Regions from separate parts of the Achromobacter spanius genome, predicted to be linked through region 2. Evidence: riboswitches for the same ligand, from Rfam matches in the RefSeq annotation. Region 2 holds a riboswitch; the other holds the start of a gene.
The links. Region 2 has a riboswitch for thiamine pyrophosphate ahead of ELS24_RS11795 (sodium:solute symporter family protein). Riboswitches for the same ligand answer to the same signal wherever they lie in the genome.

Region 1: another riboswitch for thiamine pyrophosphate. It lies ahead of ELS24_RS27785 (long-chain fatty acid--CoA ligase); the one in region 2 lies ahead of ELS24_RS11795 (sodium:solute symporter family protein).

What each region holds. Positions count from the first base shown of each region.
Region 1 is NZ_CP034689.1:6,073,194-6,077,736, reverse strand. It holds gene ELS24_RS27790 (acyl-CoA reductase) at 1-697, opposite strand, end outside; gene ELS24_RS27785 (long-chain fatty acid--CoA ligase) at 694-1,776, opposite strand; TPP riboswitch at 1,841-1,932, opposite strand; gene ELS24_RS27780 (Fic family protein) at 1,974-3,362, opposite strand; tRNA gene ELS24_RS27775 (tRNA-Phe) at 3,563-3,638, opposite strand; tRNA gene ELS24_RS27770 (tRNA-Phe) at 3,726-3,801, opposite strand; gene hemA (glutamyl-tRNA reductase) at 4,020-4,543, shown strand, end outside.
Region 2 is NZ_CP034689.1:2,531,482-2,536,024, reverse strand. It holds gene xth (exodeoxyribonuclease III) at 1-617, shown strand, start outside; tRNA gene ELS24_RS11800 (tRNA-Ala) at 686-761, shown strand; gene ELS24_RS11795 (sodium:solute symporter family protein) at 873-2,324, opposite strand; TPP riboswitch at 2,426-2,530, opposite strand; gene ELS24_RS11790 (3-oxoacyl-ACP reductase) at 2,637-3,419, shown strand; gene ELS24_RS11785 (LLM class flavin-dependent oxidoreductase) at 3,425-4,543, shown strand, end outside.

The DNA of each region.
Region 1 (4,543 bases), 3.1 Mb from region 2:
TATCCGCCTGCGCGTAGAGCGCGGCGGCATCGTCGTCCCCCGCGCCGCGCCACCACACCACGGCCAGGCAATCGGCAAGCGGCGGATGCACTTCCGCCAGCAGGCGCGCGAACCAGCCGGCAAACAGCGGCTCGGCGCTGGGCAGCTTGCCGATATTGCCCGCCTTCACCAGCAGCCCGCAGATCAGGCTCCACAACGCCAGCGCGGGCACGTTGCCCGCCCAGCTATGCACCAGCAACTGCGGGCCATGGGCGCGCACCGCGCCGCCTTTCGGCGCGGGCTGAAAGCCGTCCAGCACCTTGGGGTTGGCGAAGTCCTCGGCCACAAAGCGGTGCAGTTGCGGCGCGCGAAACGTCTTGAAAAAGCCGGTGAGGCCCAGCCGCACCATCTGCGCGTCGTAGCCGCTGACGATCGGCAGCAGCGCGTCGGCTTGTTGCCGGTATGGGTCGTTGGGATCCAGCAGGCGAGCGATGGCGCGGTCGATGACGTTGATGATTTCCGACACCGTCATCGTCTTCAGATGCTGGGCGCTGGCCTCTTTGACGCGCTGCGCCAGCGCCCGCATCTGCGGGGCGGTCAGCACCGGCACGGCCACGTCGACGCGCTGGCCATCCTGCTCGAAGGGCAGCGTCTGCCATTGGACATCGGCCGAAGCCAGCCCCGGCAGATAGCCCGCGTCGATCCGTTGCGCGTTCATGGCCGCGTGGACTGAATGAATTCTTCGACCGCCAGCGAGCAACCCTTGGCCTGCGCGCCCTCGGCGCGGCCCAGCAGCAAAAAGCCGCCGTCGGCGGGTTCGCCCACGTCTTCGGTAAGGATGGTGCTGACCGAATTGAAGTTGCCCAGGTCGCAATGCGCCAGAATGCCGCGTTCGCCGGCCGGCACCGTGCGCCCCGTGACAGGGTCCACCAGGCGCGAACGGATCCAGTGCGGCCCCGATTTCACGGAAGGGACCATGGCGTTGCCGTCGTCATAGAACTGCGTGCTGAGTTCCGTCATGCCGTACATGTTGATGCACAGCGCGCGCGGCACGCCCAGCAGGTCCGATAGTTCGGCATAGAACGTGTCCAGCGGCAATTCGCGCGATTGGCCCTTGTAGCCGCCGGTGTCCAGAATGCGGCTGCCCGGCGGCAGGCGGAACGTTCGGCCTGCCTTGCGCAGCGCGTCGATCACATGCACGAAGCTGAAGCTGGCGCCCAGCAGGGCGTAGGGCTCGCCATCGCGCTCGGCGGCTTCCAGGCGGCGCCACAAGCCATCAAGATCGATGCCCTGGGGCGACATGAAATAGCGGCTGTCGTCGCTGCCAAACGCGGTCTTGGCCAGCGCCAGGTAATGCGCCAGCGACGAATTGGGCATGGCGACTTCGTCCGGGAACAGAATGCCCATCGGCAAGCGCGGCGTGCCCCGCATGACGCGGGCGGCGAAGTTGCGCGTCATGGACAGGTCGTAGACGTCCAGGTGCGGGTGGAAGTGGCGCCCGCGCATGTCGGCGCGCGTGGTGCCGCTGGTCATGAAGACGCGCTCGTCGGGGCGGGCGGGTTCACAGCGCAGTTCCATCGCCTTGAAGGCGTCGATGGGCACGGCGGGAATGTCGCTCCAGGTCTTCACATTGCGCACCGTCGCGCCCCGGCGCTGGCAGAACGCGCGGTAGGGGGCGTTGGCGCCGTACTGATACGCAAACAGCCGCAGCGCAAGCTGATCAAACTGCGCGTCGGTGCAGCCGTCCTGGGCAATGAATTCAAGGAGTTCCGCGACGGGCGGGGCGGCGTTGTTCATGGGCGTTCGTTGATTCCAATACAGGGAAGCTCCGAAGCCCGCCCGCACAAGCGGCGCAAAGGCGCGGCAGGGCGAATGCTCTTCTTACGCCGGCATGAACCGGGTCAAGTTCGCGGGTTTGATTCTCAGCACTGGCGTGCACCCCGGAGCAGAGGCAATGTTAACCCGCAATGCGGGGGAAGTTTCGGGCCTGCCAGCTACCGAGGTCGCCCAGCGTCAATCCACTTCTGCGTCATGCCTCTAGCCAGGTTATAGCGGGCGCAGTTGTATTGCTCGAGGTGGTCCAGTTCAGTGTTCGCGATGGTGCGCAATGCCTCGACGTCGTCGGGCTCTACCGACACCTCCGACAATGTGTCCGCCAGCGTTCGGCGATAGAAGACGACGAACTGCATGATCTCATTGAGGCTCTGTCGATACCGGGCGCGAAGCGGGTCGGGGACGGATAGGGAGGCGCGCAATACGCTGTACTTCTGGATGGATCGACGATAGATGAACTCAAACAACTCCACCGCTGCGGCGACGTTGCGCTGTTCATAGACGCCAAGCATGGCCATGGCGTAGTCCGTGCGCTCCACATCCAGGAAAGACAGGGGGGCGCAGTTATGCAGCAAGAGCGGCATGTTGGCGCTCAGGCGACTTGTGCGCTTGTTGCCGTCCGCGAAGGGCTGTAGATAAGCCACATTGACCCAAAGGAAGAATGCCGCTTCAACCGGATTGTGAATGTGGCGAGCCTTGTCGACGATGGCATTCAGTGACTCTTCCAGGAACGTGGGGATGTTGTTTGGTGAGTAGACAGAGCCATCTATATTCACCAGACGTCGACGGAAGCGGCCTATGTCGCGTGAGTCTCGTAATAGATCCCTCATTAACTTGGCCTGCAGGTCGACGATGACCGGCACGGTGATGCCTTCGGTAGGCACCGCGTCGACCAGGAACTCGATGGCGTTCTTGTGGTTCAGCAACATCAGGGTGTCTTCGTCGAGGGGGTCGGCTTGCTCGCCAAGCTCGAAGAGTTCCTTGGTGTCCAGCAAGCTCTTGTTGTTGCCCTCCAGGCGCGACGATGACCAGGACAAGTCGATAAGCAATTGCTCCAGCACCTCGCGGGCGTACGTTCCCGCGGGTTGCTGATCTTGGCTACGGCCTGCGTTGTACAAGTCCGTGGCGAGCGTCGGTGGCAGCAGGCTGGACTGATTCGGAACGTAGTTAGCGACGAAGCTGCTTTCGTAGCCCACCGGGTGGCGGGTTCCCAAAGGTGCACGCAGCGCTTCAATCAATGGCAAGGCCGCTGGCGACCACTGCAGCCGGCCAGTGGGTGGCGGCGCGCTTGCGGGTGTTGCGGGTGTGGGCAACACGGCCAGGGCAGACTTGGCCGCTTCGGTGGCCATGTAGCGGGTGGCTCGGCCTGCACCCAGCTTTTCCAGAAAGCCGGTGGCGACCAAATCCCGCAAAATCCGGTTGATGGTGGGCCGGGAAACTTGAAGGATTTGCTCTAGTGCTCCAGGTTCTATGGGCCGCTTGGCGGCCAGTATCTGGCGCAGCATGGCTTCATGCCGGGGTGACAGGCTGGCAAGGGTAGGCGGGGTCATCAGGGGCGGGACCTTGTCGATAGCGCGGCGGGCTAATCTTGTCTCAGTGACAAGATTAAGGCTCAAATCTTATCATCTGACAAGATTTCGATAAGATTACGATAAGGTTAGGATTCGATGATAAGAAAGGCGTCGTAAGAAAGAAGGGCAGCGCCAAACGCAAAAAGCCCCGCCAAGGCGGGGCTCAATGCTTGAATTTTTGGTGGCCTGGGGCGGAATCGAACCACCGACACAAGGATTTTCAATCCTCTGCTCTACCGACTGAGCTACCAGGCCAACACGTACACCGGTGCAAAAAGCCCAGCGCGGCGGCTGGGCTTTTTTGAGATCTTGATATTGCTACCGCAACCCCAATAATTCTTTTGGTGGCCTGGGGCGGAATCGAACCACCGACACAAGGATTTTCAATCCTCTGCTCTACCGACTGAGCTACCAGGCCAACGAAGTCCGCAACTATACACAATTTTTTTGGGCCACGCCAGCAAGGCGGGGCCAGATCGCCAACTATTTTTCCTCCCCGGTTCCCGCCCCGACTGTTGGGTGAATGGCACGGAAAGGTGCGACGCAGGGTCGCGGCTGGGGGCGGAACTGCGCTGGGGATAACCCGCAGGGGTATAATCTTTCAGTTATTTCGTGGCAGTCTTTTACGCATCCTCCATGTCGGTAGCTGTCCTTGCCTTCGGTCTGAACCACACGTCCGCGCCGGTTTCGGTTCGCGAGCGCGTGTCCATGCCCGTCGATCTGGTCAAGCCCGCGCTGGAAGGCCTGCGTTCGGCATTCGGCGGTTCCGTCCGCGAAGCCGCCATCCTGTCCACCTGTAACCGCACCGAGATCTATTGCGCCGCTGACGGCCACGTTGCCGATCAATTGCCCGCCTGGCTGGCTGAACACAACCGCCTGGACGCCGGCACGCTGCGCCCGCACCTGTACCGCCATCACCAAGACGACGCCGTGCGTCACGCTTTCCGCGTGGCCAGCGGGCTGGATTCCATGGTGCTGGGTGAAACCCAGATCGTCGGCCAGATGAAAGACGCCGTGCGCGCCGCCGGCGAAGCCGGATCGCTGGGCACCTTGCTGCACCAGATGTTCCAGCGCACGTTCTCGGTGGCCAAGGAAGTGCGGTCGCAAACCGCCATCGGCGCGCAGTCGGTGTCCATGGCCGCCGCCGCCGTCCGCCTGGC
Region 2 (4,543 bases):
GGGCGGGCCAGAAGACCTATAACGGCGTGGCGATCGTGTCGCGTGTGCCGGGCACGACGATGGTGCGCAACATTCCCGGCTACGAAGACCCGCAGCAGCGCGTGCTGGCGCTGACGTTTCCCAGCCCGGAAGGCGATGTCCGCGTGGTTTGCGCGTATTGCCCCAACGGGCAGGCCGTGGATTCGGACAAGTACGCGTACAAGCTGGCGTGGTTTGACGCCATGCGCAATTGGCTGGCCGACGAGATCAAGCAGTTTCCGCGTCTGGCCGTGCTGGGCGACTACAACGTTGCCCCCGCCGATGAAGACGTGCACAACCCCGAAAAGTGGGAAGGCCAGGTGCTGGTGTCCGAGCCCGAACGCGCCGCCTTGCGCGCCCTGCTCGACCTGGGCCTGACCGATTCCTTCCGCCTGTTCGAGCAGCCGGAGAAGTCGTTTTCGTGGTGGGACTACCGGCAATTCGCCTTCCGCCGCAACGCCGGCCTGCGGATCGACCACGTGCTGCTGTCCGCGCCGCTGGTCAAGCGCTGCGTGGCCTGCGTCATCGACAAGGAACCGCGCCGCAACGAGCAGCCTTCTGACCACGCGCCGGTCGTGGCCACGCTGGAATTCGTCTGAAAATAATTGCCTGGCGCCGTATTGCGCGGCGCTTTGAAGTTCAGGTATAGTTTTGCTCTTGCTTCATTGGGGCGGTAGCTCAGCTGGGAGAGCGTCGCGTTCGCAATGCGAAGGTCGGGAGTTCGATCCTCCTCCGCTCCACCAAACACCAGACGAAAAAGCCTTGGACACCACTACGTGTTCCAAGGCTTTTTTGTATTCGGGGCCTGTCCGTCAAGCCTCTTCAGACCGCGTCCCCCTCAGACCGCTCGCCCCTCAGACCGCATCCTTATCCAGCCGCCGCACCGCCGCGCTCAGCGTGGACAAATCAAACTCCTGCACCCCACGGCGTGCCAGGCGCATCAGCACCGTCACCACAACCGGCACAAACGCCGCCAGCAAAAACGATTCCAGCAAGAACGTGGGCTTGTCGCCCGGCGCCGGGAAAAAGAACAGCCCTACCACCAGCCCCGCCGCCGTTGCCGTGGTGGCAGTCACTCCGTCATGCTTGCGGCTGAACAGGCCGTAGAAAACCGGAAACGCCGCGGCCGAGCACAGCAGGTCGGCCAGCAGGAACAGATACAGCACGCTATAGCCTTGCGAAGCCACGATCATCACGGGAATCGCCAGCAGCAGCACGGCCCAGCGGGCCAGGCGCTTCATGTCGCCGCCATTGGCCTGCGGCATCAGCCGGCGCATGTCCACCGCCACGATGCTGGACACCGCGCTGATCGCCGTGTCGGCCGTGCTCATCACCAACGCCAGGCCCAGCGGGATCAAGGCAATCACGAACCAGGCCGGCGCGTGCGGCATGATGACGCTGAACAGCGCGATAGAGCTATCGCCCTGCGGCGCCAGGCCCACGAACGCCAGGCCGAACAGGCCCATCAGAAAGATGAAGGGTGCGGCCAGCAGGCCGCCCAGCAGAAAACCATTGCGCATCGACCGCGCATCTTTCGCGGCGTAGATGCGCTGCCAGTTGCCCTGGTGGAAGATGCCGGTCAACAGGATCGCCACGAAGAACGTCAGGCCCGCCTTCACGCCCACGGGGTCCGTCAGGTCCAGCAATTGGGGCGCGCGGGCTTGCAGCGCTTCGATGGTGGGCAGCGCGCCGCCCGCCGCCTGCCAGCCCACCACGCACAGGATCACCAGCAAGGGCAGAATCACCATCATCTGCACCTGGTCGGTGAAGATCGACGAACGCAGCCCGCCATAGGTGGTGTAAAGCAGCGTCGTGCCCATCACGATGGCGGCGGTGGTCCACAGCGGCACGGGCGCCAGCATTGTGACCAGCTTGGCAATCGCCGTGACCTCGGCCGACAAGGCTATGAACAGATAGAACAGCATGATGAAAAGCGCCAGCCCGTACATCGGGCGACCGTAACGCGCCATCAGGAATTCAGTCAGGGTATGGCCATGCGGAATCAGTTCACGCATGCGCCGCCCCAGCGGAATCATTACCAGGCGTGGAGACATGGACCCCAGCGCATAGCCGATCACCGCCGCCAGTCCGCCCCAGGTGGCGGCCTGCGCGGGTGAGAACAGGATCCACGCGCCCAGCGTAGACGCCATCAGCGTCAGGATGGTGCCGAACGCACCCTGGCTGTTGCGGGCCACGATGTAGTCTTCCAGCGTGCCGCGCTTGCGACGGGTATAGAGCACGCTGGCGACGGCGAAGCCGCCTGAAAACAGCAGCAGCCACAACAAGGCGGTGGTTTGGGTCAGCATGAAAAACAGTCCTCCCTGGCCCGGCCGATAGCCGGACGCACAACGCGGCGGCCCGTGAGGAACAGGGGCCGCTGATGGATGAAAGTCTAGGGAGGGCACACGAACCGTGCGATGTCCTTCCCTTCGCCGGCATTACCCGGATCAGGTTCAAAGGGTTACCGCATGACGCGGAATCTCAGCCCAAACGGGCTCCCCCAGGAATTGCCGCAAGATTAGGGTCGCGGCGAGCCAATGTCAACGCATGGATTTATGCTAAGTTCGCCCGCTTGCGGCACCTGTTTGCATGCGTGCCAGAGAACCGACGAGCCGACCATGTCCATTGCCCCTTCCGCCCCTGCCCTGAACGAACAACTGGTGATTGTCACGGGCGGCGCCCGCGGACTGGGCGCGCACATCACGCGGGCCTTTCTGCGGGAAGGCGCGCGCGTGGTGATCAATTACCTGAACAGCGCGGATGCCGCCCAGGCGCTGGCGGCCGCCGCGCCCGACCGGGCGTTGGCGGTGCAGGCCGACGTGCGCGATGCCGTTGCCGTGGCCGCCATGGTCGCGCAGGCGCAAAGCCATTTCGGCATGCCGGTGAGCACGGTGGTCAACAATGCGCTGCCCGCCTTTCAGTTCAATGGCGATGCCCGCCCCCACGCCGACACGCTGACCTGGGACCACCTGAACCAGCAGATCGAAGGCTGCGTGCGCGGCGCGCTGAACACCACGCAGGCCGCGCTGCCCGGCATGCGCGGCGCGGGCGTGGGCCGCATCATCAACATTGGCACCAACCTGGTCCAGAACCCGGTGGTGCCCTATCACGACTACACCGCCGCCAAGGCCGCGCTGCTGTCATTCACGCGCACGCTGTCGCAGGACCTGGGCCCCGATGGCATCACGGTCAACATGGTGTCGGGCGGCTTGCTGCGCACCACCGACGCATCGGCCGCCACGCCCGAAGCGGTGTTCGACCTGATTGCGGCCAGCACGCCTTTGCGCACCGTCACCACGCCCGAACAGTTCGCCGATGCGGTGCTGTTCTTCGCCTGCCCGTGGTCGCGCAGCGTCACCGGCCAGAACCTGGTCGTGGACGGCGGACTCGTCAAGAATTGACCGCCATGCTGCACCTGAACCTGTTCATCTTCGGCTGCGGCCACCACCGCGCCGCGTGGCGCCACCCGGATTCGGCCGCCGAACGCCTGGGCGACATCCGCTATTACGAAGCGCTTGCGCAAACGGCCGAACGCGGCAAGCTGGACGCCATTTTCTTTGCCGACGGCCAGTCCACCGACAACATCGGCGACGGGCCGCGCTGGTATCTGGAGCCGCTGACCACCATGGCCGCGATTGCGCGCGCCACCACCCACATCGGCTTGATCAGCACGGTGTCCAGCACCTTCTTCACGCCCTTTCACGCGGCGCGCATGGTGGCGTCGCTGGACCATATTTCGGGCGGTCGCATGGGCTGGAACGTGGTCACGTCGATGTTCGACGCCGAAGCGCGCAACCACGGCTTTGAAGCCATGCCCGGTCACGACTGGCGTTACGCGCGCGCCGAAGAGTTCGTCGACGTGGCCTTGCGCTTGTTCGATTCCTGGCAAGACGACGCCTTGGCCATCGACCGCGACGGCGTCTATGGCGTGCCCGACCGCATCCGGCCCATCCACCACCATGGCGATCACTTCCTGGTTGACGGCCCCTTGACCGTGCCGCGCCCGCCGCAGGGGCATCCCGTGCTGTTCCAGGCCGGCGCATCGGACCAGGGGCGCGACTTGGCCGCCCGCCGCGCCGAGGCAATCTACGCCGTGGCCTACGACCTGCCGGCCGCGCAAGCCTATTACCGCGACATCAAACAGCGCGTGCGCGCGGCGGGACGCAGCGCTTCCGTGCCTATCATGCCCGGCCTGGTTACCTATGTGGGGTCGACCGACGCCGAGGCACGCGCCAAGCAGCGCAAGCTGGATGAGCTGCTGCCCAGCGATGCCTCGCTGCGTCAATTGGGCAGTTTTGTGCTGCAGGATTGCACCGCCTGGGAACTGGACGCGCCCGTGCCGGCCCTGCCGCCCTTGCATGAATTCAAGGGACCGAAGGGACGCTACGCCACGATTCTGCGCATTATCGAAACCGAACAACCCACCGTGCGCCAATTGCTGGGGCGCCTGGCGGCGGGCGGCGGCCACTGCACCATGGTGGGCACGCCGACGCATATTGCCGACCAGATGGAGCACTGGTTCAGG